Regions from separate parts of the Streptomyces sp. NPDC002851 genome, predicted to be linked through region 3. Evidence: riboswitches for the same ligand, from Rfam matches in the RefSeq annotation. Region 3 holds a riboswitch; each other region holds the start of a gene.
The links. A riboswitch is a leader RNA that binds a small molecule or an ion and turns the genes downstream of it on or off. The one in region 3 is predicted to bind cyclic di-AMP.
Positions count from the first base shown of each region.

Region 1: linked by a shared signal. The riboswitch ahead of ACWD10_RS36615 (M23 family metallopeptidase) and the one ahead of ACWD10_RS09070 (M23 family metallopeptidase) in region 3 are both predicted to bind cyclic di-AMP.
Region 2: linked by a shared signal. The riboswitch ahead of ACWD10_RS33165 (peptidoglycan DD-metalloendopeptidase family protein) and the one ahead of ACWD10_RS09070 (M23 family metallopeptidase) in region 3 are both predicted to bind cyclic di-AMP.
Region 4: linked by a shared signal. The riboswitch ahead of ACWD10_RS03505 (transglycosylase family protein) and the one ahead of ACWD10_RS09070 (M23 family metallopeptidase) in region 3 are both predicted to bind cyclic di-AMP.

Region 1 covers NZ_JBSFUT010000061.1:15,507-23,084, forward strand. Annotated here, with positions in the region: gene ACWD10_RS36595 (ATP-binding protein) at 1-112, opposite strand, end outside; gene ACWD10_RS36600 (MBL fold metallo-hydrolase) at 461-1,660, opposite strand; gene ACWD10_RS36605 (PPOX class F420-dependent oxidoreductase) at 1,747-2,193, opposite strand; gene ACWD10_RS36610 (SGNH/GDSL hydrolase family protein) at 2,262-3,098, opposite strand; gene ACWD10_RS36615 (M23 family metallopeptidase) at 3,289-4,203, opposite strand; cyclic di-AMP (ydaO/yuaA leader) riboswitch at 4,208-4,376, opposite strand; gene ACWD10_RS36620 (tyrosine-protein phosphatase) at 4,878-5,672, shown strand; gene ACWD10_RS36625 (aspartate aminotransferase family protein) at 6,118-7,554, opposite strand; gene dxs (1-deoxy-D-xylulose-5-phosphate synthase) at 7,551-7,578, opposite strand, start outside.
Region 2 covers NZ_JBSFUT010000044.1:41,779-49,356, forward strand. Annotated here, with positions in the region: gene ACWD10_RS33135 (hypothetical protein) at 1-490, shown strand, start outside; partial or broken gene ACWD10_RS33140 (PP2C family protein-serine/threonine phosphatase) at 765-1,550, shown strand; gene ACWD10_RS33145 (hypothetical protein) at 1,965-2,186, shown strand; gene ACWD10_RS33150 (hypothetical protein) at 2,206-2,493, shown strand; tRNA gene ACWD10_RS33155 (tRNA-Met) at 2,564-2,637, opposite strand; gene ACWD10_RS33160 (PP2C family protein-serine/threonine phosphatase) at 2,843-4,075, shown strand; cyclic di-AMP (ydaO/yuaA leader) riboswitch at 4,301-4,434, shown strand; gene ACWD10_RS33165 (peptidoglycan DD-metalloendopeptidase family protein) at 4,473-5,540, shown strand; gene ACWD10_RS33170 (aldo/keto reductase) at 5,667-6,614, shown strand; gene ACWD10_RS33175 (PrsW family intramembrane metalloprotease) at 6,692-7,578, opposite strand, start outside.
Region 3 covers NZ_JBSFUT010000006.1:135,311-142,888, reverse strand. Annotated here, with positions in the region: gene ACWD10_RS09085 (bifunctional acetate--CoA ligase family protein/GNAT family N-acetyltransferase) at 1-2,745, opposite strand, end outside; gene ACWD10_RS09080 (HPr family phosphocarrier protein) at 2,903-3,184, shown strand; gene ACWD10_RS09075 (GntR family transcriptional regulator) at 3,465-4,172, opposite strand; gene ACWD10_RS09070 (M23 family metallopeptidase) at 4,422-5,219, opposite strand; cyclic di-AMP (ydaO/yuaA leader) riboswitch at 5,234-5,394, opposite strand; gene ACWD10_RS09065 (M16 family metallopeptidase) at 5,643-7,025, opposite strand; gene ACWD10_RS09060 (M16 family metallopeptidase) at 7,040-7,578, opposite strand, start outside.
Region 4 covers NZ_JBSFUT010000002.1:352,976-360,553, forward strand. Annotated here, with positions in the region: gene ACWD10_RS03480 (protein kinase domain-containing protein) at 1-1,426, shown strand, start outside; gene ACWD10_RS03485 (SurA N-terminal domain-containing protein) at 1,629-2,294, shown strand; gene ACWD10_RS03490 (nucleoside triphosphate pyrophosphohydrolase) at 2,397-3,383, shown strand; gene ACWD10_RS03495 (cytochrome P450 family protein) at 3,431-4,684, shown strand; gene ACWD10_RS03500 (transglycosylase family protein) at 4,835-5,743, shown strand; cyclic di-AMP (ydaO/yuaA leader) riboswitch at 5,972-6,148, shown strand; gene ACWD10_RS03505 (transglycosylase family protein) at 6,153-6,866, shown strand; gene eno (phosphopyruvate hydratase) at 7,265-7,578, shown strand, end outside.

The DNA.
Region 1 (7,578 bases), on a different contig from region 3:
GGCGACGTATCTGGGTCTCGGGCAGCGGCTGAACGGTGCGGGGGCCCGGCCTGCCGTGCCGTCCGCCCTCACGGCGGTCTGCGCGTGCGGACGGTTGGCGGAGGTGAGACATCAGCGGGCTCCAGCTGATCGGCGTATCGGAGTTTCCCTGCGCACGGCATGACGCAATCGATCGGCGCGCGGCACAGAATTGCACCGCACGTGGATCGACGCGCACACACCGTAGTCGCGAACGCCTCATGTGCGAGAGGCAGTTGACAAACTCCAGCGAAGCTGTTCCGGCTCTGGCATGATGCCCCGCGCAAACGACCGAATCGCAGGTCAAACGCGTGTTCCCGTGGGGTGTCCGGTCTTGCGCAGCACGTTTTGCCCTGTCGGCTCGGTTGCCGTACCTGTGGGCTACGCCCGCTACCTGGGGGCTACGCCCCCAGACCCCCGGTCGCGCTGAACGCGCTCGTCCTCAAACGCCGGACGGGCTGAAAATGCGCCCCTCGCCCCCGCTGCTCTGCGCCGTATCAGTGCCGGTCGTGCCCGACGGCAGGCCCGGCGCCGACTCCCCCGCCACCCCACGCCACCACGCCTCCCGCGGCAGCGTCTCCGCGGTCGGCTCGAAGGGCTCCCCGGGGCGCGGCACCGCGACCGCGACCCCCGCCGCAGCGGCCGCGGCGAGCGTGCCCTCGCCGGGCTCGGCCCACGGGTGCAGGGCGAGGTTGAAGGTGCCCCAGTGGATCGGCAGGAACGTGCCGTGCGGTCCGGCCTGAAGGTCGAGGTGGGCGTGGATGCCCTCTTCGGGGGTCATGTGTATGTCCGGCCAGTACTCGGTGTCGTACGCGCCGATCTGGATCATCGTGGCGTCGAACGGGCCGTGCTCGGCGCCGATGTCCTTGAAGCCGGGGAAGTAGCCGGTGTCCCCGCTGTGGAAGATCCGGTGTTCGGGGCCCGCGACGGACCAGGAGGCCCACAGGGTGTGCTGCGGGTTGCGCAGGCCGCGGCCGCAGAAGTGCCGGGCCGGGGTCGCGGTCAGGGAGAGCCCGGCGATCTTGGTGCTCTCCTGCCAGTCCAGCTCGCGCAGCCGGTCCGCGGCCACGCCCCAGCGCTCCAGGTGGGCGCCGACGCCGAGCGGCACCGCGAAGACGGTGTCGCTGTCGGCGAGGGCCTTGATGGTGGGCATGTCCAGGTGGTCGTAGTGATCGTGCGAGATGACCACGGCGTCCACCGGGCCGAGCTCGGCGAGCGGCGCGGGCACGGGATGGAACCGCTTGGGTCCGGCGAACGGAAAGGGCGAGCAGCGCTCGCCCCACACCGGGTCGAAGAGCAGCCGTCGGCCGTCGATCTCGGCGAGCACACTGGAGTGCCCCATCCAGGTGAGCCGAAGCCCACTCGCTGACGGCCGGGCCAGGTCGGCGAGGGTCGTGGCGTGCAGGGGGACGACTCCGGCCGGGGCCCTGCGGGGGCGTTCGCGCCGGTCGAAGAACTGCTTGGCGAACTCGATCGTGGAGCCCTTCGGCCCGATCTCCGCCGCCACCGGGTTCTGGAACCGGCCGTGCGCGAACTGCGGTGACCTGCGGATCCGCGCGAGGCGTTCCCCGCTGGGCTCGGCGCCGAAGGATTCGGGCCGCAGCGAGCGGAGCCCGGAGCGTAGGGAACGGATGCCGGTCACGGAACCTCCTGCGGGACTGCGGTCGGAGCACCGAGTTCCTGTCGGAGCGCCGTGTTCATTATGGGCGGCGGGTGCGATCTCCACCCCTAGAGCGGGCCCTGGGGCTGCCCGTAGGCCCGCTCGACGTGGAGACGGAGGACAAGGCGCCGGTCGCGGACCATCGCCGCCCGGAAGTCGTCCCAGTCCGGATGCTCGCCGCCCTGCACGTCCCGGTAGAGGGTGATCAGCTCCTCCACGGTCGCGTCCCCGGGGTCCGCCGCCACGGGGGTGAGCTCGGCCGTGCCTTCGGCGACCGTCCACGCCCAGCGGTTGGTACTGGTCACGTGGTAGCTGGCGCGCGGGTCGTGGCGCAGGTTGCGGGTCTTGGCCCGGTCATCCGTGGTCGAGACCCGGAGAATGCGCTCGTCCGGGTAGTAGTGGTGCATCACATTGGACAGCTGGGGGCGCCCGTCCCGCTTCAGGGTGACGACCACCCCGCCGTTGTACTCCGAGAGCAGCCGCAGCAGGGCGTCCTGGTTCGCGTCATTTGCCATACCTGCTCAACGCGCGCACCGCGGCGACGATTCCACCGGATTCGGGAGAATCCACCGATTTCACCCGTTCAAGAGGCCTCTTCGAGCTGCTTCTTGAGGGCGTACGGGTCCCGGGCGCCCTTCGCCGCGACGTGATCGCCGGACGACTCGCCGCGCAGCCTGCGCCCGATCCATGGCACCAGGTACTCGCGGGCCCACTGGATGTCGTCACGCCGCACTTCGAGGGTGCCCCGCGGCTGCTGCGGCGGCCACGGCTGGTCCGGGTCGGCGGGCACCTCGAGGCCGAGCACCTGACCGGCACGGAGGGCGACGCGGGTGTGCCCCTCCGGGGAGAGGTGCAGGCGGTCGCCGTCCCAGGCCCGCCGGTCCTGCACGGACTTGAGGGACCACAGGTCGAGCACCGGGCACCGGTAGCGGTCCGCGATGGCCCGCAGATGCACGTTGTACGTGGCGATCTTGCCGCGCAGGTGCTTGAGCACGGGCACGCCGCGGGTGTCGAAGCCGGTGGCGATCAGGACGGTCCCGGCCGCCTCCGCGAGGTCGGCGACGGCCCGCTCGAACCGCTCCGCGACGTCGTCGGGGTCGGAGCCGGGCCGGATGATGTCGTTACCGCCGGCGCAGAGGCTCACCAGGTCGGGGGCGAGCCGCCGGGCCTGCGGGACCTGGTCGGCCACGATCTGGTCGAGCAGCTTGCCGCGCACGGCGAGGTTGGCGTACTGGAAGGTGTGCTCGGGGTGCCGGTCGGCGAGCAGTACGGCGAGGCGGTCCGCCCAGCCGACGAAGGCACCGTCGGGGCCGGGGTCGCCGACCCCCTCGGTGAAGCTGTCGCCGATCGCCGCGTACGACACGAACTGGCCCGGCCCGGTGGAGTCACTGCGGATGAAAGGAGTCGAATCGTCTGCCACGTCGGGACATCCTTCACCTTCGTACGTGACCTACGCCACCGTAATAAGCGGTCCCAGGGGGTTGACTACGGGTGAGATAGGCCACCGGTAAAGACTCCCCCAAGCGGGAATAGCGCAAAACGGGCGGACGGCACCGGAGTTCCGGTTCCGTCCGCCCGCAGAAAGAGCGCGTCCGCCCGCCGAAGGAGCGTCAGAGCGCGACGCCGTGCGACCGCAGGTAGGCCACCGGGTCGACGTCGGAGCCGTAGCCCGGGCCGGTGCGGACCTCGAAGTGCAGGTGCGGACCGGTGGAGTTGCCGGTGGAACCGGAGAGACCGATCTGCTGGCCGCCGCTGACGGTCTGTCCGCTGGAGACGTCCAGGGACGTCATGTGGGCGTACTGCGAGTAGTGCCCGTCGGCGTGCTGGACGACGACCTCGTTGCCGTACGAGCCGCTCCACCCGGCGGAGACGACGGTGCCGTCGCCGATGGACTTGATGGGCGTGCCGGTCGGGACGACGAAGTCCGTACCGGTGTGGTAGCCGCTGGACCACATGGCGCCCGCGGTGCGGTACGCGGTGGAGATCGGGCCCTCGACGGGGGCGGAGAAGCCACCGGCGGCGGGCGCGGCGGCGGCCGGAGAGGCCTCGTTGGCACCGGACTTGGCGTCGGCCTCGGGCTCGGCCTCGGCGGAGGTCTTGGCCTTGGGCTTGCTCTCGGGCTTGGGCTTGCTCTCGGGCTTGGGCTTGCTCTCGGGCCTGGCGTCGGCCTTCGCGGGCGCGTCGAGCGTCAGCTTCATGCCGGGATGAATCAGCGCCGGGTCGTCGCCGACGACCTTGCGGTTCTCCTTGTAGAGCTGCTTCCAACCGCCTTCGACGTTCTTCTCGTCGGCGATCTTGGCAAGGTAGTCCCCGGCCACCACGGTGTACTTGGCGGGGGCCTTCTGCGCGGCGGCGGGGGCGGACTGGACGGCGGACGGCGCGGCGGGGGCCGCGGCCGGGGCGGCGGCGTGCGCGGTGGCGCCGAACAGCGGCAGCGCGAGCGCTGCGCCACCCGTACCCGCGGCGGCGAAACCGCGGCCTATCCGCAGGGACTTGGGACGGCGGTGCTTACCCTTCGCGGGCATGACGAATTCCTCTCCGGCGCCTGCGAGGTGAGCTGTCGGGTTCGGGCTGGAGTTGCCCGGCCGCGTAGTCGGAACCACGCGACTTCACCCCAAGCCGCTCCGGGCGGACCGGAAACGGCGTCTTACCGATGGGTCCCCCGCTCCTGCCGTGCACGGGTGGGTGTGGGGAAATCCGGACGGCGGCAGGATTGGGCGTCCGCCCGGACGTCGGCGACCGTAATCGAGCAATGAGCGCGGCCACAAGCAATCAATTCCCCCGCCGCAGAACGCCGGTGATCCTTTCCCGGAATTGCGGTCACACTCCGTGGAGAAATGCGCTTTACCAACGCCATACCCGGGGAATTCCGCCCGCGAAGATCGCCACGCACCGTCACCTTTATGACCCTGCTCACGCGACAGGGCCACAGCCCCTTATTCCAGGGCCAGTTGGCGCTAATACTGCTAATCCGCATAGACGAGACGAAGCATTCGAATCGGGCATACAGCTCACAGTGCGACACAAGCGGGCGTAAGCCCGGATGGCCGTGCGGGCATCCGGCGGCCCATCTCACGCCGCACAGCCGTGGATTACCGTAGGAATCCATGTCGTATGGTCAAGGGCGCGCGCCCTTCGCGGGCGCGACCGCGCACCCCAGCCGACGAACGCCGTCGGCGAACGACCGGGAGGAGCCCCCGTGACGCAGCAGGTCCCGTCGACAGAGCCCGAGCTGACCGGGGTGCGCAACTTCCGTGACGTGGGCGGACTGCCGACCGTGGACGGCCGTCGGGTACGGGTGGGTCGGCTCTTCCGCAGCGGCCATCTGGCACACGCCACCGCCGAGGACGCGGCGTTCCTCACCTCGCTCGGCCTGCACACCATCTTCGACTTCCGTAACTCCGCCGACCAGAAGCTCGAAGGGCCGGACGTCGAACTCCCCGGCGTACGCAATGTGAACCTGCCGCTCTCCGACCCGGCCGACGGCGCCGAGTTCTGGAAGATGGTCCGCGACGGCAATATGTCCGAGTTGCGCGTTGCGCTCGCCGACGGCAAGGCGGCCGGACGGATGACCGCCTCGTACCGCGCGATCATCACCCACCGCACCACCGAGCACAGCCAGGTCCTGCGCGCGCTCGCCGAGGACAGCGTCCCGGCCCTGATGCACTGCGCGGCCGGTAAGGACCGGGCCGGTCTGTCGATCGCCGTGACCCTGCTCGCGGTCGGCGTGGAGCGCGACGCCATCGAGGCCGACTACCTGGAGTCCAACGCGGCCCACCGCCGCTACAAGATGCACCGCGGCAACCCCAATGAGGCCATGCCCGAGGAGGCCGCGGAGCTGCTCCGGCCGATGTTCGACGCCCGCGCCGAGTACCTGAGGGCGGGCTTCGGCGCGATCGAGGAGAACTGGGGCAGCGTCGAGCGGTATCTCGCCGAGGGCCTCGGCCTCACGCCCGAGCTACGCGAGCGGCTCCGCGCGAACCTGCTCGACTGATCTTCCGGATCACGTATCCGCACCGTCGGCCGGCTGACCGCTCCTGGGGGCTGCGCCCCCCAGACCCCGCTCCCTTGTCGCGCTGGACCAGGGGGTGGCGCGAAGCGCCTCGGTTGAGGGTGGTGCGGTGGACTGCGGGCGGGGCACGTGTTCCGCGTCCCCGAGGCGCAGCCACAGCCGCCCCTTGACCCGCAGGGCCTGCATGCCCCGGCCGGGGGCGCCCGCCTGGCGGTAGGTCCTTACGGATCTTCGTCCGACGGTGTCCTGCGGGTGGGGCATCAACTCAGCCCGTCCGGCGTTTGAGGACGAGCCCCGTTCAGGGGCGAAGGGGGGCGCTGGGGGCGCAGCCCCCTCACGCGGCGTTAGCCGCATATCGACACAGCCGGCAACCGAGCCGACGGCACGGGCCGTGATCCGTAAGACACGCTGGCTGCGCCGCCGTCCGCTACCGCTGCGCGACCGCCTGCTTCACCAGCGTCTTGCCGAAGTCCCACATCAGCGAGCCGCCGCCGTGCGCCTCGTCCATCACGGCGGTGAAGGCGGTCACGAAGCGGTCCACCTCCGGTTCCCCGATGATCAGCGGCGGGATCAGCTTGATGACCTCGAGGCGATCGCCGGAGACCTGGGTGAGGATCCGGTGCTTCTGCAGCAGCGGTACGACGACCATCTGCGCGAAGAGCCCCTTACGGGCCATTTGCAGCGTCGACCAGCGTCCGCGCAGCTTGAGCGAGTCGGGCCGCCCGAACTCGATGCCGACCATCAGGCCACGGCCGCGTACGTCATGGAGCAGTTCGTAGCGGTCGACGAGCGCGGCGAGCCGCGAGCGCAGCAGCTCCCCCGTCGCCCGCGCGTGCGCGACGAGCCGCTCGTCCTCGAGGACCGCGAGCACGGCGAGCCCGGCCGCCATGGCCTGGGCGTTGGCGCCGAAGCTCGCCGAGTGGACCAGGACGCGGTCCATGGACGAGTAGACCTTCTTGAAGATCCAGTCCTTGCCGAGCGTCGCGCCCACCGGCACATAGCCGCCCGACAGGGTCTTGGCGAGGCACACCAGGTCGGGCTCGACGCCGTCTGTGCCCTCTTCGTGTTGGTAGGCGTAGAAGTCGCCGGTACGGCCGAGCCCGGTCTGCACCTCGTCGGCGATGAGCAGCGCCTTGTGCCGGTGGAGGAGGTCCTGGGCGGCTCGCAGATAGCCGGGCGGCGCCGCGTGCACGCCCTTGCCCTGGATGGGCTCGACGATCAGGGCGGCGACGTCGCCACGCTTCAACTCCCGCGCCAGGGCGTCCAGATCACCCAGCGGTACGGCCGTGTCCGGGAGCAGCGGCGCGAAGCCGTCGCGGAAGCCCGCCTCGCCGTTGACCGACAGGGAACCGGTGGTCAGGCCGTGGAAGGCGTGCGCGCAGTAGAGGATCCGCGGCTTTCCGGCGGCGTACCGGGCGAACTTCAGGGCGGTCTCGACGGCCTCCGTGCCGCTGTTGCCGAAGAACACCCGGTCCAGGTGCGGGCTGTGCGCGAGCAGCTTCTCGGCGAGCAGGCCGGGCAGCGGCTGGCAGTCGAAGCGGGTGAGGTCGGCGAGCGAGGCGTCGAGGACGTCGTGCAGGGCCTTGCGTACGACGGGGTGATGGCGGCCGAGGCCCATCACGCCGAACCCGGCGAGCATGTCTAGGTAGTCGTTGCCGTCCGCGTCCCAGAAGTAGGCGCCCTCGGCGCGCTCGTAGACCTTGTCGAAGCCGAGGGTGTGCAGCATCCGGGGCAGCTGGTGGTTGAGGTGCCGGGCGTGCAGCTCGTACCGCTCGGCGCCACGCTCGGCGAGCAGCCTGCCGAGGTCGAAGCTCTGCGCGCCGCCACCGTGCGCGGCGTCGGGGCCGCCTGTGCCACCCGTCATCCGTCGTCCTCCTTACGTACCTGA
Region 2 (7,578 bases), on a different contig from region 3:
CTTCGCGTACGTCGCTGAGCGGTACGGCTACCAGTACGACGGCCTGTCCCCGACTTCCCCCAAGGGCAGCCCGAACCCGTACTTCGCCTTCCGCCGCACCGCGGACGCAGCCGAGCGCGCCGCCCACAGCGCCACCCACTTCCCGCACGCCCTGCAGGGCGGTCAACTGCCCGGCATGCGCTCGGGCGGCAGCCGTCTGCGCCCCCTCCCGGAAGCCCGACGCGAGGTCGACCTGCTGCATGCCCGCATCATGGTCGACTACACCGGTTCACACCGCAGGCGTGGGCTCATCCAGCTCCTGGTCATGCCACTCGCGATGCTCATCCCGCTCAGCCAGACGGGATTCACGGCGATCCCTCTGCTGGTCTGCGGTGGTGTCTGGCTGTTCTTCCTCGCCCTCTGGCTCCTGGGGTTTTCCCTGGCCCGACGGCGGTACGCCAAGTACAGCCGCGCCCTGCGTGCGGCGGGCGTCGAATGGCCCGCGACCTGATGACCGCCGTGGCGGCTTCCCCCAACAGCGCGGGGTCGCATCCACCCTCGAAGTGCCGACCGCTCTGCGCGCGGGAGCAACGGGGGAAGAGATGTCCTTCTTGAAGTTCGCGACCGACGAGGTCAGGGCCATGGCGGGGAAGCTGGAGACCAGCGGCGGCCAGATGAAGGGCGCTTCCCAGAAGATGAAGCATGCCGACACGAAGCAGATCGGCCACGAGGGCCTGGAGTCCGCATGCGATGAGTTCGCGAACTCCTGGGACTACGGCTTCGGCACCTCGGCGGTGGGTGAGGCGCGGATCGGTGGCGACCTGTACGAGGTCGTGTCGGCCCCAGGCAGCGGACTGCGGGTCATCGTCGGCGACGTACAGGGCAAGGGACTTGAGGCTGTGGAGACTGCCGCGAAGGTCCTGGGCGCGTTCCACGAAGCCGCGCACGACGAGCCTGGCTTGATGAGGACGAGCCTGGCTTGATGAGCGTGGGCGCGCGCCTGGAGCGGGCCCTCAGTCGTGAGATGCAGGGCGAGAAGTTCGTGACCGCCGTCCTTGCGGAGGTCTCCGATGAGCGCAGCCTGACCCTGCTCCACTACGGCCACCCGGCGCCTCTCGTCATGCACGCCGACGGCAGCACCCGTTTCGCCGAGCCGCCGCACCGTGCGCTGCCGCTCGGGCTCGGCCTGCACGGTGCCGCGGGGCCCGAATCGTACGAAGCGAGCTTCGCGCCCGGCGACGGGTACTTCCTCTGCACCGACGGGGCCACGGAGGCGCGGGGCGGTGCGGGACGGTGCGGGACGGTTCTACCTGCTCGCCGAGCGGGGGCACCTGCTCAAGGACACCGGCCCGGAAGCCGCCCTGAGAGCCCTGCGCGCCGATCTCCCGCAGCCCTCGACGCTCTGCAGGGCCAGCGTTCGCGGATCACTGGCCGTCCCACTCCTGACAGCGCAACTGGTCCCTCCACCATCATGTCCGCATAAGACAGGTGACCGACGTCACATCCGTACATCCGTAACACGGCCAGGCCACCCTCAGCGCCTATTGCGGGCATATCGCTGGCTCCTGTAACGCGTGGCCCGCTGCGTGGCGCAGTAGGCAGTGCGGGTCGCACCCGCAGGCCACGGCGGTGGGTAGCAGGGGGGAGGTCGTGGCCCTTTCTCCGTAGCCGAGGCGTGGAATGCGCCGGATTGGTACCCCGTGAGTGACACCCAACCCTTGCCCCCGCATCGGCCCGACGGCCGCGCCCCGTACGGGCCTGGTCCCGGCCAGGGCCCCGGCCCTGGCGCCGGTCCTGGTCCCCACCCTGGCCATGGTCCCGGCTACGCCGCCCCCGCCCCGGGGCACTACCCGGGCAACGCGCCTGGCCCCGGCCCGGACCACCCCATAGATCGCGCCGCTCCGCGACGCCGTGAGCGGCCTCGTGACGGGTCCGGGCAGCGCCGGGCCGCCGTGGTCATTCAGGGGCTCGCTGACACGGCTGCGGTGTTCCTGGCGCTCTGGATCGTGCTGTTCCTGCTCGAGGCCAACCTCGGGAATCCGTTCGTCGGGTTCGTGCAGGGTGTGGCCGAGTGGCTCGGCTGGTGGGCGCAGGACATCTTCACCATGGACGCCGAGGGACTGCGGGTCGTCCTCAACTACGGTCTTCCCGCCGTCATTTACCTCTTCGTCGGCCACGGCCTCGGTGCCTGGCTGCGCCGCCTCTGAGAACGGGATCGTGACTTCGATGAGTAACGAACGTGGTACGGGGCGGCTGGCCCTGATCATTCACTCCGTCGCTGACGTGGCCGCCGGGTTCCTCGGGCTGTGGATCCTGCTGTACCTGCTCGGGGCGAACCAGGGGAATCCGTTCGTCGGGTTCGTGCAGGGCGTGGCCGAGTGGCTCGGTTGGTGGGCCGAGGACATCTTCACCATGGAGAACGACAACGTCCGCGTTCTGCTCAACAACGGCCTGCCCGCTGTGATCTACCTCGCCGTCGGGCACGGCATCGCGGCTCGCGTCCGCCGCCTCTGAACCCTCGCGACACCCTCGCGACATGCGTCAGGCCCGGCACATCGGAATGTGCCGGGCCTGACGTTTTCAGTAGCGGGGACAGGATTTGAACCTGCGACCTCTGGGTTATGAGCCCAGCGAGCTACCGAGCTGCTCCACCCCGCGTCGGTAGATATGAGTGTACGCCATTCGTGGGGCGGTCTGCGCCACGTTATTTGCGCAGCAGTTTCCCGCCGTATTTGCGCGGCCGTTTCCCGCTGTCCGTAACTCGTACGGCCGCGACGGAGTCGCTCCCCGGCCCAGGTGCGGAAACCCTGGGTGAGGAACGGCTTCCGCCGGTCGGGAGCGGACGTGGCAGGAGACGACACCGGTGGGGCAGCGCGGACACAAGGCGAGCGGGCACAAGGCGAAGGGGGGCCGGGGTTCGTCCCGCAAGGGTGGCGGATCCTCCGGCAGGGGCGACGTTCTCTTCGGCGTGGGTGACGGGCCCGAGCCTTCCTCGCACATCGTGCGGGCGCACATGTTCGTACGGGCGCTGCCCGGGCTGCTGATCGTGATCGGTCTGGTCTCCGCGCTGCTCACCCCGCCCCGGTTCACCGCCGCCCCGCTGTTCTCGGCGGCGCCGCTGATCGCCGCGCCCTTCTTCGGGCTCGCCGCCACCGTGCTCACCGGAGTCGCCGCGACCGTCTCCGTGCTGGGGCTCCAGCTGTACTACGACACCATGGGCCGCCCGCAGGAGCTCACCGAGCTGGTCAACGTGGTGACCGTCGCCGCGCTCGCCGTACTCATCAACGTCGTCGTACGACATCGCGGCGCGAAGCTCGCCTCCGCCCGCTATATAGCCGAGGCCGCCCAGCGCGCCGTCCTGCCCGAACCGGCGGAGCGGATCGGCGGCCTCGAGGTCGCCGCGCGGTACGAGGCGGCGCAGGCGGACACGTTCGTCGGCGGCGACCTCTACGCCGTGCAGGACACCCCGCACGGCGTACGGCTCATCGTCGGCGACGTACGCGGAAAAGGGCTCGGCGCCGTGGAGGCGGTAGCCGTGGTGATCGGGGCGTTCCGGGAGGCCGCCGAGCAGGAGGCGACCCTGGAGGCGGTGGCGCAGCGCCTGGAGCGGGCGCTCGCGCGCGAGGGCGTACGGCGCGGCGGGCTCGACGACTTCGAGGGGTTCACCACGGCGGTGCTCGCCGAGATCCCGCACGATCTGGAGGCCGTACGGCTCATCAACCGCGGCCACCCGGAGCCGCTGCTGCTGTGCGCCGACGGCGCGGTGCGGGTGCTCACGCCCGGCGAGCCCGCGCTGCCGCTCGGCATGGTGGACCTGGGGGCCTGGCCGGACCGCGCGGACCAGGCCGTCCTTCCGGGCGGCGGCACGCTGCTCTTCTACACGGACGGGCTCTCCGAGGCGCGGGACGAGGCCGGGATGTTCTACGACCCGGCGGTGCGCCTGGAGGGCCGCCTCTTCTCCGGGCCCGCGGCGCTGCTCGAGACCCTGGCCGAGGAGGTGCGGGAGCACAGCGGGGGCGGCATGACCGACGACATGGCGCTGCTCGCGGTGACCCGGCCGACCTGGCCCGGCTCCGGCCAGGATCACACTGGGTGACCGAAGCGCACCGCTCCGCATAACAATTGACGCAACGTCAGAGGGTGCTGAGTCCGGCCGGACTGTAACTGTGCAGTCAACTCGCCCGATTTCATCAACTCTTGCCCCGTTAAGTTCAGGCCAAGGACGCCAACGATCAGCTGGAACAGCTTGGAATCGGGTGCCCGCGTCTATTAACGTTCGATAACGCAGCGCGGTCGTCCCAGCCGTCACAAGAGGCGGCTCCGTGCGCACACGCTTAATCCCGCAAGGGAGCCGGGGAACCACCAAATTGGGGTGAATCGGGCGCACTTGGCCCGTAGGAAACCTTCCTGTTCCGAACCCGTCAGCTAACCCGGTAGGCGAGAAGGAAGGAAAGGAGTGCGCCCCCGTGGCGACCCCCTCAGGCCGATCCAGGATCTCCTCGGACACCCCGTATTTCCCGGACGGTGAGTACGCTCCCGTACGCGAAGAGGACTCCTGGGAAGAGTGGAATCCCACCGCGGAATCCACCCGCCCGGTGCGCGGCCGGCACCGCGTCGGTAAGCAGCGCGGCGGGCTCGCCCGCAGCTCCACGGTGCTCGGCGTAGGCGTGATCGCCGCCGTCGGCGCGGGCGGCATCGCGACCGCCAAGGACCGCCCGCCGGTACCGATCTCCCTGCCCGACATGTCCGGCGTCACGGACGCGCTGCCCGACGCCGAGTCGCTTCCGGGTGTGGGCTCGCTGATATCCGACTCCGACGAACCCGCGAGCGCCGAGGGCGCGGACTTCTCCGGCGTCACCCAGGCCACCGGCGCCTCCGCCGCGAACCCCGTCGCCGAGATCCCCGGCGAGGGCGGGCAGCAGGCCGGTACCGGGAACGCCGGTGAGGCGCTGCGGGCCCGCATCATGCAGCAGGCCCAGGCCAAGAAGGACCAGGCCGACGCCGCCGTCCAGACCGACCAGGCGGACGCCGCCGTCGCGGCCGCGGCCGAAGAGGCCGAGAAGGACCAGACGGTGGCCGAGCGCAAGGCCGCCGAGGCCAAGCGCAAGGCCGAGGAGGAGGCCCGCCGCAAGGCCGAGGCCGAGCGCCTCGCCAAGCTGGCCCGCAGCTACAAGCTCCCGCTCTCCTCGTACTCCATCACCACGACGTTCGGCCAGGCCGGTTCGATGTGGTCCTCCGGCTACCACACCGGCCTCGACTTCGCCGCCCCCACGGGTACGCCGATCAAGGCCACCCACTCGGGCGTCATCAAGGAGGCGGGCTGGTCGGGTTCGTACGGCTACCGCACCGTCCTGGAGCTCGAGGACGGCACGGAGATCGCGTACAACCACCAGTCCTCGATGAACGTCAGCGTGGGCCAGAAGGTCACCACCGGCGATGTCATCGGCCGCGTCGGTTCCACCGGCAACTCGACCGGTCCGCACCTGCACCTCGAGGTCAAGGTCGGCGGCGACCTGGTCGACCCGGCCGCCTGGCTGCGCGGCAAGGGGCTCGGCCTCTGACCCTCGCCCGGCCCGAATGATCCGGACTCCGACAGTCCTGGCGGTTCACCCCCCGACGCCAGGGCTGTCGGCCTGACCTGTCCCACGGCAGGAATAGGCGTACGGGTAACGGGTGTTGCGCGTCGTATGACATCTCTGCGCACCCTCGGCCCCTCCGGCCTCGAAGTCTTTCCGCTGGCGCTCGGTGGCAACGTCTTCGGCTGGACCGCGGACGAGGCCGAGTCCTTCGCCGTACTCGACGCCTATGCCGAGGCCGGGGGGAACTTCGTCGACACCGCCGATGTGTATTCGGCCTGGGTGGACGGGAATCCCGGTGGTGTCTCCGAGACGATCATCGGCAAGTGGCTCGCCGCCCGCGGCAACCGTGCCGATGTGGTCGTGGCCACCAAGGTCGGCGCCCACCCGGACTTCAAGGGCCTGGCGCCGGACACCATCAAGGCCGGTCTCGACGCCTCGCTCCGCCGCCTCGGCACCGACTACATCGACCTCTACTACACGCACTATGACGACCTGTCCGTGCCGGTCGAGTCCATCGTGACCACGCTGGACGAGCTGGTGCGGTCCGGCAAGGTGCGCGCGGTCGCCGCCTCGAACATCTCGCCGGAACGGCTGCGCGAGCACCTCGACTTCGCCGAGCGCGAGGGGCTTGCCCGCTATGTCGCGCTCCAGCCGCACTTCAACCTGGTTTCCCGTGAAACATACGAGGGCCCGTTGCAGGAGACCGCCTCCCGCTCCGGCCTCGCCGCGGTGCCGTACTACGCGCTGGCCTCCGGCTTCCTCACCGGCAAGTACCGGCCGGGCGGCGCGGCGGTGCAGAGCGCACGGGCCGGGACGGCGGGCGCGCACCTGGAGACCGAGCGCGGACAGCGGGTCCTCACCGCGCTGCACCGGGTGGCCGAGGCACATGACGCCCCGGTCGCGACCGTGGCCCTGGCCTGGCTCGCCGCGCAGCCGACCGTGGTGGCGCCGATCGCCTCGGCCCGTACGGTCGAGCAACTTCCGGCGCTGCTCGGGGTGGCGGAGCTCGAGCTGAAGCCGGAGGAGCTGTCGGAGCTGAACACGGCGTCGGCGTAAGGGGGTTGTCCGGGGAGGGATCCGGGGGGGTTCGGGGGGAGTTGGGGGATTCCGGGGATCCGGGGGTTCATTCTGGGTTACGAGCCCCAGGCGTGGTGCGTCGTGGGCTTCGGGGGCACGGCGTACCCGTATCCGGGCGCGTACGCGGGCGCGGATCCGTACGCGTAGACCTGCTGATACGCGTACGCGTGCGGATACGGGGGCGTCGTCGTCCGGGCCGCCGCGTGGGCTAGGGCCGGGCGGGCCACGTCGCGGCGGAGCCACAGCTCCCGCAGCAACTCCCGCTCGCGGCCCACGTACTCCGGGCCCGCGCGGCCGCGGCGCCCTCGGTGGCGCAGGAACGCAAGCGACGTCGCGCACGCCTCGTACTCGGCGACGGCCCGCGCCGCGCTCTCGCCGCCGGTGTACGTGGCGTAATCGCGGGCGATCCGCCGCGCCCGCATCGAGGCGAGGACAAACGGTTCGTGCGCGCCGACCCAGCCGGCCGCCGCGTAGATCGGCAGCTCGGCCCGGACCAGCCGCAGCTCCCGCTGGCGGCTCCACACCGTGAGCCAGGTGAGCAGCACGAAGGCGGGGAGCATGAAGGCGCCGTAGACCGCGAAGAAGCCGTATGAGCCGAGGATCGACGAGCTGTTCCACAGGGAGTGCATGCCCACCGCGAGCAGCAGCCCGCCGAGCGGCAGCAGGGTGCGGCGCACCCGGCGGCGGGCGGCGCGTTCCGCGGCGATGCCGAAGCCGATGCCGGTGAGCACGGTGAACAGCGGGTGCGCGAACGGCGACATCACGATGCGGACGAAGAAGGTCGCGGCGGTGAGCGAGTCGAGGGCGATCGCGGAGCTGCCGATGCCGTCGATGCCGCTGGCGGCGTCGGTGCCGTAGGCGTTGCCCAGGTAGAGGACGTTCTCGGTGAACGCGAAGCCGGTGGCGGTGACCCCGGCTATCACCACGCCGTCGATGATGCCGG
Region 3 (7,578 bases):
CTCCGTGACCGGTACGAGCCGGTGCGCGGTGTCGCCGAGCAGCTCGGACGGCGCCCCGGCGAGCCCGAAGGAGAGCACCGCACCGGCCGCCGGGTCGATGGTGGCGCGGACCACGGTGTCGACCCCGCGCGCCACCATGGCCTGCACCACCGGCCGCAGCTCGGCGGGCTTCCCGAAGGCCCGGGTCAACTCGGCGTAGGCGGTGCGTAGTTGCTCCTCGTTGGCCAGGTCGAGCCGGACGCCGCCGAGGTCGGCACGGTGCCGCAGGTGCGGTGCGGTGGTCTTCAGGGCCACGGGCCAGCCGAGCTCGCGGGCCGCGGCGACGGCCTGGTCGGCGTCCTTGGCGTACCCGGCGTATCCGGCGCCCGTCTCGGGCCTCGTCGGGTGGACGTCGATGCCGTACCGGCGCAGCAGGTCGTGACCGTCGGCCGGGGCGAGCTCGAAGCCGCGGGGGGCCTCGGCGGCGCGGGCGTCGAGGACCCGGTCGATGAGCTCGGCGGCCCCGTGCTCGTCGATGTCGTCGTATTCGGGCACGCGCCCGGGGTTCTCGGTGGTGTCCCGCCGCCACTGGGCGTACCGGACGGCCTCGGCGAGGGCGCGGACGGCTCGCTCGGCTGCGGGGTAGGTGGGGATGCTGGGGGTGTTGGGGGTGTTGGGGATGTTGGGGGTGTCTGGTGCCTGGGGTGCTTGCGCTGCGCCTGGCGCTTGCGCTGCGCCTCGTGCTTGCGCTGCGCCTCGTGCTTCCGTTGCGCCCGTCGTGTTCACCGTCGGGGCCGTCTGCACTGCGCCCTCCGCGCCCTCCGCGTTCGTACGTTCGGCCGGGGCGGCGGCAGCACGCTCGTCCCCCTGAGGCCCCGTACGCGACGCCGCCGACAGAGCCTCGGCCAGTTGCCCCAGCTCCACCTCGACCACGGCCACCGGCTTCTCCGTCCCGGCCGAGGCCACCGCCTCCCGTAGCGCCTCGGCCAGGGCGGATGGGGACCGTCCGGATGTCTCTGCGCCGACCCAGGGGATCGCGGTGACGAGGACCGCGTCGCACTCCTCGTCCGCGAGCGCGGTGGACAGCGCGCGCCGGAAGTCCGCCGGACTCGCATCCGTCGTCAGGTCCACGGGACGCCACGGGCGCAGTCCTTCCGCCACGCACGCGTCGTACGTGAGGACGCCCAGGGACGCGGAGTTCCCGAGGATCGCGACCCGGGGCCCGGCGGGGAGCGGTCCGGCGGCGAGGAGCAGCCCCACGTCGACGAGTTCGGTCACGGTGTCGACGCGGATGACACCGGCCTGGCGGAGCAGCGCGGACACCGTGGCGTGCGGCATCCGCGCGGCCGGTACGGCGTACCCGGTGGGTGTTCCGGAGTGCCGGGCGCCGAGGACCGCGACGACCGGCTTGACGGCGGCGGTGCGGCGCGCGAGCCGGGTGAACTTCCGCGGGTTGCCGAGGGATTCGAGGTACATGAGGGCGAGGTCGGTGTCCGGGTCCTCGTACCAGTACTGAACGACGTCGTTGCCGGAGACGTCCGCCCGGTTCCCCGCGCTGACGAAGGTCGACAGGCCCGCCCCGCGCCGGTGCAGCCCGGCCAGGAGCGCGATGCCGATGGGGCCGGACTGCGTGAACAGGCCGATGCGTCCGGCGGTCGGCATGGCGGGCGCGAGCGAGGCGTTGAGCCGCGACCCCGGCGACGTATTGATGACTCCGAAGGCGTTGGGGCCGATGAGGCGCATGCCGTACGAGCGGACCTGCCGCACGAGCTCCCGCTGCCGGGCGAGACCTTCGGGGCCGGACTCGGCGTACCCGGCGGAGAGCACCACGAGCCCGCGTACGCCGTGTTCACCGCAGTCGGCGACGACATCCGGCACGTGCTCGGCGGGCACGGCGACGACCGCGAGGGTGTCGCCGTGCGCGTCGGTGCCGTCGATCTCGCCGACCGAGCGGACCGCGGGCACCCCGGCGAGCTCCGGGTCGAGCTCCCCGAAGTCGGTGAGGTCCGCGTCGAACGCGCTGTTCACGGCGTAGAGCCGGCCGGTGAACCCGGCCCCGGCCAGGCTCCGCAGGACGGTGCGGCCCACGCCGCCCGGGCGGCGCCCGGCGCCGATCACGGCGACCGTGCCGGGGGCGAGCAGGCGCTGCACGGAGCGGGCCTCGGCGCGCTGTTCGCGGGCGCGCTGCACGGTGAGGGAGGCTTCGGTGGGCTCCAGGTCGAACTCCAGGCGGACGACGCCGTCCTCGAAGCTCCGCTGCTGCTGGTATCCGGCGTCCGTGAACACCTTGATCATTTTTGCGTTGGCGGGCAGCACCTCGGCGGCAAAGCGGCGGATGCCGCGCTCGCGGGCGACGGCGGCGATGTGCTCGAGGAGCGCGGACGCGACGCCGCGGCCTTGGTGGGCGTCCTGCACGAGGAAGGCGACCTCGGCCTCGTCGGCGGGACCGGATGCCGGACGGCCGTTCTCATCGATGCGGTCGTATCGTACGGTGGCGATGAACTCGCCGCCCACGGTGGCGGCGAGCCCGACCCGGTCCACAAAGTCGTGGTGGGTGAACCGGTGCACGTCCTTGGCGGAGAGCCGCGGATAGGGCGCGAAGAAGCGGTAGTACTTCGACTCGTCCGAGACCTGCTCGTAGAAGCTGACGAGCCGGTCTGCGTCTTCGCTGGTGATGGGCCTGATCCGGGCCGTGCCGCCGTCACGGAGGACCACGTCCGCCTCCCAGTGGGAGGGGTATGCCGCGTGCTCCTGCGGGGTCTGCATGCCTGTCAGAGTACGGGTCGCGACCCCAGGACGTGCGGTGCACTCTGAGAAGGCCGAAGGGCCGTGCACACCGGACGAAAGCCCGGCCGGAGCACCCTTGCCGGTATGAGACAGTGGTCTAGACAACGCATGAGCGACACCTGAAGGGCAGCATCACATGGCTGAGCGCCGCGTCAATGTCGGCTGGGCCGAGGGGCTCCACGCCCGTCCCGCCTCCATCTTCGTCCGTGCGGCCACCGCCGCCGGGATCCCCGTGACGATCGCCAAGGCCGACGGCAACCCGGTCAACGCCGCGTCCATGCTCGCGGTGCTCGGCCTGGGCGCGGAGGGCGGCCAGGAGATCGTCCTCGCCTCGGACGCCGATGGCGCGGAGGCCGCCCTGGACCGTCTGGCGAAGCTGGTCTCCGAGGGCCTCGAGGAGCTCCCCGAGACCGTCTGAGCCCTGCCGCACAGGCACGTTCTGCGCCAAGAGCCCGTCACCCGTCGAGGGTGGCGGGCTTTCGGCGTTTCCGGGCACCGGAAAAGAGACCGGGAAAGAGGTGAGGGAGAGGCGAGGAAGGGGCGGGGAAGGGGCAGGGAAAGGGCGGAGAAGAAGGCTGAAAAATAGCGCCGCGAACGGTGCTTGAAATGCGCGCCCACGCATCCCGAAAAGGCGGCGCAAGGCAGCGCGAATTAATCCGCCGTCACCACCGGACGACTGTCTTTGTATACGGCGCCTGTTAATTGCGGCCGCTCGCCAGGTTTACGGAATGTTGCGAAGTCCTCACCGCGATCGAGCGGTTGGTGGGCCGGGCCCCGTCGCCGGGGAAGCGCAGCCGGTGTGCGGTCGCGGCCCGCTCGGTGTGCAGGGCGGTGAGCGCCCGGGCGCGCTCGGCGTCGCCGCGCGCCACGGCGTCCACGATCGCGCCGTGCTCGGCCCAGTCCTCCGTGGGGCGGGACGGCAGCTCGACCGCGTACATCCAACTGATCTTGTGGCGGAGCTGGGTGAGCAGCGCGGTGAGGCCCGGGCTGCCGGTGGCCTGGGCGAGCGTCTCGTGGAACCAGCCGCCCAGGGAGCGCAGGTCCTCACCGTGGCCGCGGCGGGCCCGCTCCTGGCCGAGGCGGACCAGGCCGCGCAGGACCTTGAGGTGGGCCTCGCTGCGGCGCTGGGCGGCGCGCGCCGCGCCCAGGGGTTCGACCAGGAGCCGGATCTCCAGGAGGTCGGCGGCCTCCTGCGCGGTGGGCTCGGCCACACACGCGCCCGCGTGCCTGCGGGTGATCACGAAGCCCTCGGCCTCCAGGGTGCGCAGCGCCTCGCGTACGGGGACGCGGGAGACGCCGTAGCGGCGGGCGAGGACCTCCTCGGTGAGCCGGCTGCCGCGCTCATGGACACCGGAAACGATGTCGTCCCGGATTGCCGTGCATACCGAGTGCGCCGGAATGCGCATGGCCGGACCTCCACCTCTTGAAATATGCACCGCATCCCCGTGAAACGCGGCCGATTGACGCTCACTCGCGCAGCGCTCGTGCAGTGACTCTATTGCAGCACACGGGGTTTTCCGATGGCCGACCGGAATCCATGGAAATCTTTTGGCCGGAATTGACCGGTGCACATACGGGCCGACCGGAGCGCATACGCCGAAGGCCCCGGCGGGTGCCGGGGCCTTCGGAGTGGTACGGGGGTGTCAGCGGGGGTGTCAGACGTTCACGCCGTGTCCGCGGAGGTACGCGACGGGGTCGATGTCCGAGCCGTAGTCCGGGGACGTACGGGCCTCGAAGTGCAGGTGCGGCCCGGTCACGTTGCCGGTGGCGCCGGAGAGCCCGATCTGCTGGCCCGGAGTGACCTGCTGTCCCACCGTGACGCTGATGGATGAGAGGTGGCCGTACTGCGTGTACGTGCCGTCGTTCATCTTGATCACGACGTTGTTGCCGTAGGAGCCGCCCCAGCCCGCCTCGACGACGGTGCCGGAGCCGACCGCGCCGACCTGGGTGCCGGAGTCGGCATGGAAGTCGATGCCGGAGTGGCTGCCGGAGGACCAGACGGCGCCGCCGGTCTTGTAGCCGGTGGAGATGGCGCTGCCGGGTATCGGCGAGACGTAGGAGTTGAGGCGCTTGCGCTCGGCCTCGCGGGCGGCGCGCTCCTTGGCCTCGCGGGCCTTCTTCGCCTCGGCCTCGGCCTTGCGCTCGGCCTCGGCGGCCCTGCGCTCGGCTTCCTCGGCGGCCTCCTCCTCGGCCTTCTTCGCGGCGGCGGCCCGCTCGGCGGCCTGCTGCTGCGCGCTGGCCTGGGCGCCGATGTGGTCGGCTATGGAGTCCTCGATGGTGAGGGCCTGGTTGAGGCCGCTGCCCTCTGCCCTGGTGTCCGCGGCGAGCGCGGGTGAGGCGAGAGTGCCGATGACGCCAGTGGTGGTGAGGGCGGCGACGCCGGCGAGGTTCGCGCTCCTTCGGGTCAGCCTGCTCGGACGGCGGTGCTTCCCGGTGGCACGGGCGAAGGCCATGAAGTTGAGGTGTCCTTTCCTTCCTTCTCGCCTACCGGGTTAGCTGACGGGTTCGGAGCAGGAAGGTCTCCTACGGACACCCCGTCGGGCGGGGTCTCCGATTCACCCCAGGGACTGCGTGTGGGTCCCCGGCTCCCCTGGCTCGCGCCGTACGGGGACTCGGCGATGGCTGTCCTGGGCCGCGGGCGCGACGCATTCCTTACGAACAGCCGGACCGACGCTAAACGGGACATCTTTCAATCGACAAACGGAGACGGGCTTTTGTAGCGCACACCACAGGTCGGACCCTCAACCCGCTTGAGGATTAGGGGCGAAGGCGATGAAAACCGACATACAGGGACGACTGGACCCCGGTGGCGTGACACCACCGGGGTCCTGTCGTCGGTCGATCCGGGCTCGCGTCGTACGCCCGAGCGGGCCCGACTAGCCGGTAACCACGGTCACTTCACCGATGCCGAGTTCCTTCACCGGCTCGGCGATCTCCGCGGCGTCCCCGACCAGGACGGTGACGAGCCGGTCGACCGGGAAGGCGCTCACGACGGCCGCGGTGGCCTCCACGGTGCCCGTCTCGGCGAGGCGCCGGTAGAGCTGGCCCTGGAAGTCGTCGGGCAGCTGCTGCTCGACCTGGTCGGCGAGCGTCCCGGCGACGGCGGCCGCGGTCTCGTACCGCAGCGGGGCCACGCCCACCAGGTTGTGCTCGGCCGTCTCGCGCTCGTCGTCCGTGAGGCCCTCGGCCGCGAGGGTACGGAGCACCTGCCACAGGTCGTCCAGGGCCGGGCCGGTGTGCGGGGTGTCCACCGAGCCACTGATGGCGAGCATGGCGGCGCCGGATGCCCCTCCGGGGGAAGAGGGTGCCGCGGAGCGCAGCACCTGGGCGAACGCGCGCACACCGTAGGTGTAGCCCTTTTCCTCGCGGAGCACGCGGTCCAGACGGGACGTCAGGGTGCCGCCGAGGCAGTACGTGCCGAGCACCTGGGCGGGCCACACGCGGTCGTGCCGGTCGGGACCGATGCGGCCGATGAGCAGCTGGGTCTGGACGGCGCCGGGGCGGTCGACGATGACGACGCGGCCGGTGTCGTCGGCGGTCACCGGCGGGACCGGCCGGGGCGGCACGGTGTCGCCCGACCAGGCACCGAGGGTGTCCGCGAGCACCGCGTCCAGGTCGGTGCCGGAGAGGTCGCCGACGACGACGGCGGTGGCCGTGGCGGGCCGTACGTGGGCCTCGTAGAACGCCCGCACGGCGGCCGCGTCGATGGCCGCGACGGTCTCCTCGGTGCCCTGGCGCGGCCGCGACATCCGCGAACTCGCCGGGAACAGCTCCTTGGAGAGCTCCTTGGCCGCGCGCCGCCCGGGGTTGGCCAGCTCGTGCGGAATCTCGTCGAGCCGGTTGCGGACCAGACGCTCGATCTCGCTCTCCGCGAACGCGGGGGCACGCAGCGCGTCGGCGAGCAGCCCGAGCGCCTTCTGCAGCCGGGAGACCGGAACTTCGAGCGAGACGCGGACGCCGGGGTGGTCGGCGTGCGCGTCCAACGTGGCGCCGCAGCGCTCGAGTTCGGCGGCGAACTCCTCGGCGGAGTGCTTGTCGGTGCCCTCGGAGAACGCCCGGGCCATGATGGTGGCGACGCCGTCCAGGCCCTCGGGCTCGGCCTCGAGCGGGGCGGCCAGGACGATCTCGACGGCGACGACCTGCTGGCCGGGGCGGTGGCAGCGCAGCACCGTCAGGCCGTTGGGCAGCGCGCCGCGGTCCGGGGCCGGGAAGGCCCACGGCTTGGCCTGGCCCGCCTGGGGCTGCGGGTGGAACTCCATGGTGGCGAGCTCGGTCACTTCGCCGTCTCCTCTTCCTGTACGTCGTTCGCGGCGGCGGCGTCGACTGCGTCGGCAGCGTCATCGGTGGTCACGGGCTCGTACACCAGCACCGCACGGTTGTCGGGCCGCAGGCAGGCCTTGGCGACCTCCTGCACTTCTTCGGCGGTGACGTCCAGGACGCGGCCCACGGCGGTCAGGGCGAGCTGCGGGTCGCCGAACAGGACGGCGTACCGGCAGAGTTCGTCGGCGCGGCCCGCGACGGTGCCGAGCCGGTCCAGCCACTCACGCTCCAGCTGCGCCTGCGCGCCCTCCATCTCCTCGGGCGTGGGGCCCTCCTCGGCGAACCGGGCGAGCTCCTCGTCGACGGCGGTCTCGATGGCCGGGATCTCGACGTCGTGCGAGGTCTTCACGTCGAGCCAGCCGAGCGACGGCGCGCCCGCGAGGCGGAGCAGGCCGAATCCCGCGGCCACGGCGGTGCGGTCGCGGCGCACCAGGCGGTTGTAGATCCGCGAGGACTCGCCGCCGCCGAGGATGGTCAGGGCCAGGTCGGCCG
Region 4 (7,578 bases), on a different contig from region 3:
CCTCGCCGCGCATATCGAGCAGCACGCGCCCTACCCGCTCGCGTGGGCGGTGTCCGTCGCGGCGCAGCTGTGCGCGGTGCTCTCCGCGGTGCACGCCGTGCCGATCGTGCACCGCGACCTCAAGCCGCGGAACGTGATGGTCCGCCCGGATGGCACCCTCACCGTGCTCGACCTGGGCGTCGCCTCCGTCATGGACACCGACACCACCCGGCTCACCCACACCGGCGCGCCCATCGGCAGCCCCGCCTATATGGCCCCCGAGCAGGCGACGGGCGGCACGGTCGGCCCGTACACCGATCTGTACGCGCTCGGCGTGCTGCTCTACGAACTCCTCGGCGGGACCGTGCCGTTCGACGGCGCGACCGTGCTCGCCGTGCTCCACAGCCACCTCTACGAACAGCCCGCCCCGGTCCGCGGCCACCGCCCCGAGGTGCCCGAGGGCCTGGACGCCCTGGTGCTCCGGCTGCTCGCCAAGGACCCGGAGCACCGGCCGGACTCCGCGCAGGAGGTGTACGAGGCGCTGCTGCCGTACCTGCCCGCGCGCGGCACCCCGTCGGGCTCCCCGCTCGACCCGACCCGCCCGTTCCTGCGGCCGCACGCGCCGTGGCCGGACCGGGAGCCCGCGCCCACGGCGACGGTGGCGGCGTCGCCGACGGCTCCGGTCACGCCGCCCGCGACCCCGCCCGCCGCGTCGAACAGCCTGGGTACGCCCGGGACCTCGGGCACTCCGGGCACCCCCGGCACCCCCGGAACCTCGGGCACCTCGGGCATCCCGGCGATGCCCACGACCCCGCCGCCCGGCGCGCCCGTGTCCGGCGTTCCCGGCACTCCTGGCGTTCCCGGCGCCGGAAACGCCGGAAGCACCGCCGACATCGCCAAGGCCGTCGACGACGTCAAACGCCTCCTCGCCGAGGGCCGGATCACCCAGGCCGTCGATGTACTCGGCGCGATCCTGCCGACCGCCGAGGCCCGGCACGGGGCGCGCTCCACGGTGGTGCGTTCACTGCGCAAGCAGTACGCCGCCACGCTCATGGACGACGGCCAGTACCGCCGCGCCCTGCCCGAGCTGCGGCGGCTCGCCGACGAGCACGGCGCCGAGGCGGGCCAGGCCGACCCGGTCTCGCTCCAGTTCCGGTACGAGGTCGCGCAGTGCCTGGAGCAGCTGGGGGAGCCCGCGGCGGCACTCGCGGAGTACCGGGCCCTGCTGCCGTACTACGAGAACCGCTACGTCGGCGGCGATCCGGCGACCGCGCTCGAACTGCGCCGCAGAATCGGTCAGTTGCTCCTGTCCCTGGGCGACCGCGCCGCCGCCCACGACACCCTGGCCCGCCTCCTCTACGACGCGGAACGCCTGCACGGGCCGCACCATCCCCTGCCCGGGGAGGTCCGTCGTACGTTGCAGTGGCTGGGGCGGGTACGGGGCTGAATGCGTCCCCAGGCACCTCCCCGGCCCGGAACGTACCTCCAACTCCCGCCGAATCGTTGGTCGAATCAGTGGCCGAACCCGCGGCCACTGCCTAGCATCGATCACCGCAAGGCGTTTGTGCGCCCGCCCGTCGCCCGGCCACCACCCCTGGCGGAGGCGCTGGGCGCCGCACCTTCTGCCTCAATCTCGCAAGGAGGCCCCTTTGCACCGCCTGAACAGCACCGCTCGCCGCCGTACCGCGCTCGCCGCCTGCGCCGCGCTCCTCGCAGCGACCCCCCTTCTCACCGCGTGCGGCAGTGACGCACACCCCGGCGCCGCGGCCATCGTCGGCGGCGAACGGATCACGGTCGCGCAGCTGCAGTCCCGGGTGAAGGAGGTGCGCGACGCACAGCAGGCGGCCACCGAGAAGACGGGTGGCTACGCCCAGGTGGTCGAGAAGACCGGCGGCCTCACCCGCGACACCCTCCAGCAGATGGTGCTCGACAAGGTCCTGCACCGCGCGGCCACCGACGCCGGGGTCACCGTCACCCGCCGCGACGTCCAGAAGCTCCGCGGCCAGCTGGAGGAACAGGCGGGCGGCGCCAAGGCCCTGAAGATGGGCTGGCTGCAGCAGTACAGCATCCCGGCGTCCCGTATCGACGACAGCCTCCGCACCGAGATCGAGGCCCAGAAGCTCTACGGCAAGCTCGGCGCCGACCCGAACACCCAGGAGGGCCAGGCCGCCTTCTGGAAGGCCCTGTCCGACGCGTCGAAGGCCCTCAACATCGACCTCAACCCGCGGTACGGCGCGTGGGACGTGACCCAGAGCCGCCGGACCGACGTCCGGACCCCCTGGCTCCAGGAGAGCGAGCAGCGACAGCAGGCGTAGTCCGGTCCGGAGCGACCTCGGGACCGTAGTCCGGAACGGGCTCGGAACGGTCTTGAGACCCGGCCCTCACACCGCCCCACCCCGTCGCGTTAGGTTCAAGGGGTGAACGTAGAAGACGCAGGGCCCGGACTCGGGCGGATCGTGCTCCTGACCACCAGCCACCGCGTGGCCCCGGGGCTGCTCTCCTGGGCGGCCTGGGAGACCCTGCGGGGCGCCGACTCCGTGGTCTGTGCCGACTCCGGGCACCCGCAGCTGCCGTTCCTGCGCGAGGCCGGGGTGCGGATCGAGGTGGCGGCGCCGACCGCCGAGGAACTGGTCGACGCCACTGAAGGCGGCCGTACCGTCGTGGTCGTCGCCGGGGGCGAGGGCGAGCCGCGGCTCACCGACGGGCTCGCCCGGCTCGCCGGGTCCGGCCGGTTCGCGATGCCCGACCTGGAGCTGCTCCCCGGTTCGTACGATCTGCCGGGCGCCCGGCTCCTCGACCTCGTCCAGGTCATGGACCGGATCCGCCGCGAGTGCCCCTGGTCCTCGCAACGTACGCACAAGGACCTCGCCAAGTACGGCATCGAGGAGGCGTACGAACTCGTCGAGGCGATCGAGGCCGGGGACCGGGACGAACTCCGCGAGGAGCTCGGCGACGTGCTGCTCCAGGTCGTCTTCCACGCGCGGATCGCCGAGGAGGCCGACCCGGAGACGGAGGGCGAGCCGTTCTCCATCGACGACGTCGCCGGGGGCATCGTCGCCAAGCTCATCCACCGCCACCCCCATGTCTTCGGCGAGGAGACCGCCGAGACCCCCGAGGACGTCAAGGCGCACTGGCTGCGCACCAAGGCCGAGGAGAAGCAGCGCGAGTCGGTCACCGAGGGCGTGCCGCTCGGCCAGCCCGGCCTCGCGCTCGCCGCGAAGCTCGCCTCGCGCGTCCGTACCGCCGGGCTCGACGTGCCGCTGCCGGCCGGCGACGGCATCGGCTACGAACTGCTCGCCCTCGCCGTGCGCGCCGAGCGCGAGGGCACCGACCCGGAGTCCGCGCTGCGCGCCGCCGCCCGCGCCTACCGGGACGCGGTCCTGGCCGCGGAGGCCCGGGCGTGACGACCCCGACGCACCACCCGCACCACCCTTCGGAGGCCGCCTGCCCCGTGACGGGGGCCGCCGCCGGTCCCCAACCCGAGCTGTTCACCTGGGAGTTCGCCAGCGACCCGTACCCCGCGTACGCCTGGCTGCGCGAGCACGCGCCGGTGCACCGCACCGAACTGCCCAGCGGCGTCGAGGCCTGGCTCGTCACGCGGTATGCCGACGCCCGGCAGGCCCTCGCGGACCAGCGGCTCAGCAAGAACCCGGCGCACCACGACGAGCCCGCGCACGCCAAGGGCAAGACGGGCATTCCGGGCGAGCGCAAGGCCGAGCTGATGACGCATCTGCTCAATATCGACCCGCCGGACCACACCCGCCTGCGCCGCCTCGTCTCGAAGGCGTTCACACCGCGCCGGGTCGCCGCCTTCGCGCCCCGGGTGCAGGAGCTCACGGATCAGCTGATCGACTCCTTCGCCGGGCGCGGCGAGGCCGACCTCATCCACGAGTTCGCCTTCCCGCTGCCCATCTACGCCATCTGCGATCTGCTCGGCGTACCGCGCGAGGACCAGGACGACTTCCGTGACTGGGCCGGGATGATGATCCGGCACGGTGGCGGCCCGCGCGGCGGGGTCGCCCGCTCGGTGAAGAAGATGCGCGGCTATCTCGCGGAACTCATCCACCGCAAGCGCACCGACCCCGATGAAGACCCGGCCGACTTGATCTCCGGCCTGATCAAGGCCAGCGACCATGGCGAGCACCTCACCGAGAACGAAGCCGCCGCGATGGCGTTCATTCTTCTCTTCGCCGGTTTCGAGACGACGGTCAATCTGATCGGGAACGGGACCTACCAGCTCCTGCGTCACCCGGACGAGCGCGCGCGGCTTCAGCGGTCGCTCGCCGAAGGGGAGACCGGGCTTCTGGAGACCGGTGTGGAGGAACTGCTCCGGTACGACGGGCCGGTGGAGTTGGCCACCTGGCGGTTCGCCACCGAGGCGCTCCGTATCGGCGGGCAGGACATCGCGCCCGGCGACCCGGTGCTCGTGGTGCTCGCGGCCGCCGACCGGGACCCGGACCGCTTCGACGGGCCGGACACGCTCGACCTGTCCCGACGTGACAATCCCCACCTCGGCTACGGCCACGGCATCCACTACTGCCTGGGTGCGCCGCTCGCCCGCCTGGAGGGCCGGACGGCGCTCGCGACTCTGTTGCGGCGCCTTCCTGACCTGCGGCTCGGGGTCGATCCGGGCGATTTGCGGTGGCGCGGCGGGCTCATCATGCGCGGACTGCGCACGCTGCCCGTGGAGTTCACGCCCCAGTAATGCCGGGTTCCGCTACGCCCCGTTCCTGACGGGCCATCAGTACTGTGACTTTCACGTGATCTCCGCTGTATCGGGTTGTGACTGGCGTTCGACTGTGGCTAGGTTCACTTCCGCTCGACCCGCACCAGCAGTCACGCGAAAGGCAACCGCATGCTCTCCGGGAATGGCCGCCATCGTCGCCCCCGTCAGGCCCCGGCCCTCGTCGTCGCGGCCGGGGTGACAGGTTCGGCCCTCGCCATCCCGCTGCTCGGCGCCACGAGCGCGCACGCCGTCGAGGGTGCCGTCTGGGACCGGCTCGCCGAGTGCGAGAGCGGCGGCGTGTGGAGCGCCAACATGGACAACGGCTACTACGGCGGCCTCCAGTTGACCCAGGCGACCTGGGAGCAGCACGGCGGCCTCGACTACGCGCCGCGCCCCGACCTGGCCAGCCGGAGCCAGCAGATAGCCGTGGCCGAGAAGATCCTCGACGAGCTGGGGCCGGACGCCTGGCCCACCTGCGCCCCGGTCTCGGGGATCGACGAGGGCGAGCCGAACCCGATCGAGACGCTGCTGCCGTCGGAGCCGACCGAGCCGACGGATCCGGCCGGGACTCCTGACGACCCGTCGGCCACGCCGTCGGACGATGCGACGGCGACACCGTCGGGCGATGCCACGCCGAAGCAGGACGATGCGGAGAATCCCGACAATACTGACAACGGTGGCGAAGGCGACAACTCCGAAGCGAGCCCCGAGCCTTCGCCCTCCGAGCCGACCGAGCCGTCTGGGTCGACCGAGCCGTCCGAGCCCTCCGAAGGCTCCGGCCGCCACCGTGGCGATCCCGCCCCCGAGACCCCCGACAGTGACCGCGACGGCGGCTCCGGGCGGCACGCCGACCGCGGTGGTTCCGGGCGCGACGGCGGCAACTACACGGTGCGCGCCGGGGACAGCCTCTGGTCCATCGCCGAGAGCCGGGACGTGGACGGGGGTTGGGCCGCGCTGTACGGCGCGAACGAAGAGGTCGTCGGCGACGACCCGGACCTCATCGTGCCCGGTCAGGTCCTCGATCTGGGCGGAAAGTAGCGGCAGTTGCCGCTCTTGCCGAAGGCCGGGCGAACCCTCCGCTTCGGGCTGAATGTCCGTTATAAAAGACCTTGATCACTCCTGGGCGACTCGTGAGAGATGAGTCTCATCGATCGTGATCGGCTTGGTATTTCAAGGGATCGCATGTTTACGGTCGTGACCGCTCGCCACTGGCGGGCCCCGATGGCCGTCACGCCGAATCCTGCCGGCGGCCACTGGGAACAGTCGTCGCGTAAAGCGCCGTAGGCAGGAGCGGGGGACCCAAGGTTTGTGCCGGGCCCGGCCGTTGAGCAATCAGCGGCCGCGGGGACGGCTTGGGGTGTAGTCGCGCTCAAGGAACGTGACCGGGCAACTCACTTGGCCCGAACCCGACAGCTCACCTCGCAGGCGTCGGTGAGGGGATAACTCCATGCTGTTTTCCGGCAAGGGCAAGCACCGTCGTATGACCAAGGCCGACAAGGCCACCCGCGCGATAGCCGTCGCCGGTGTCGCCGGTGCCGCGGTCGCCGCGCCGCTCGTGACCGCGGGTTCCGCCTCCGCCGCCACCACCTCCGAGTGGGACGCCGTGGCGCAGTGCGAGTCCGGCGGCAACTGGTCGATCAACACCGGCAACGGCTACTACGGCGGCCTCCAGTTCTCGGCCTCCACCTGGTCCGGGTACGGCGGCACGGAGTTCGCGGCCACCGCCGACCAGGCCTCGAAGGACCAGCAGATCCAGATCGCCGAGAAGGTCCTGGCCGGTCAGGGCAAGGGCGCCTGGCCGAACTGCGGCACGGGCCTCTCCAACGCCGCGTACGACGGCGGCGGTTCGCAGCAGAGCGCCCCCGCCGAGCAGAGCGCCCCGGCCGAGCAGGCCGCCCCGCAGCCGGAGCGCAAGGCCGAGCAGCCCGCGTCCCGCGCGCAGGAGCGCCCGGAGCCCGCGAAGAAGACCGTCGAGACCCCGACCGGCAAGAAGGTCAAGAAGGGCGACGGCGAGTACAAGGTGAAGTCCGGAGACACCCTCTCCAAGATCGCCGAGAAGCACGACGTCAAGGGTGGCTGGAAGAAGCTCTTCGAGCTGAACAAGGACGTCATCGACGACGCCGACCTCATCTACCCGGGCCAGCAGCTGCACCTGAAGTAACGCCCGCGGCAGCACGGCCCGCGGGCGCCGAGCCCGCACCATCCCCCCACGCTCCCCGCCCCGGCGCGCGTTCCCCCGTACGCGCCGGGGCGGGGTCATGCCGTACGTCCCGCGAGCCGGAACCGTCCGCTCCGCGATGACCGTTCCGACTGCGGTGCCGACTGCGGTGCTGACTGCCGTTCCGACTGCCGTGCCGATTACCGTCCGGTAGAAATCGGGGCGCTTTGCCCCGGTAAGGCGGCCTTCCGGCCTCTTTTCGTCCCAGCGGACGGGCGGTCGGCTGGCTGAAGGCCCGCGGGCGGTTAGGCTCGTGAGACGCAAGGCAAAGCAAGGTCGGTCGCAATGGCGCGGCCCTCGTGCAAGCACAGCTATGCGTCACATTCCAGAAGGAGATGCTCGTGCCGTCCATCGACGTCGTCGTAGCCCGGGAAATCCTGGACTCCCGAGGCAACCCCACGGTCGAGGTCGAGGTCGGCCTCGACGACGGCAGCACGGGTCGTGCTGCCGTTCCGTCCGGCGCCTCCACCGGCGCCTTCGAGGCCATCGAACTCCGTGACGGTGACCCCAACCGTTACCAGGGCAAGGGCGTGGAGAAGGCCGTCCTCGCCGTCATCGAGCAGATCGGCCCGGAGCTCGTCGGGTACGACGCCACCGAGCAGCGCCTGATCGACCAGGCCATGTTCGACCTGGACGCCACCGACAACAAGGGCTC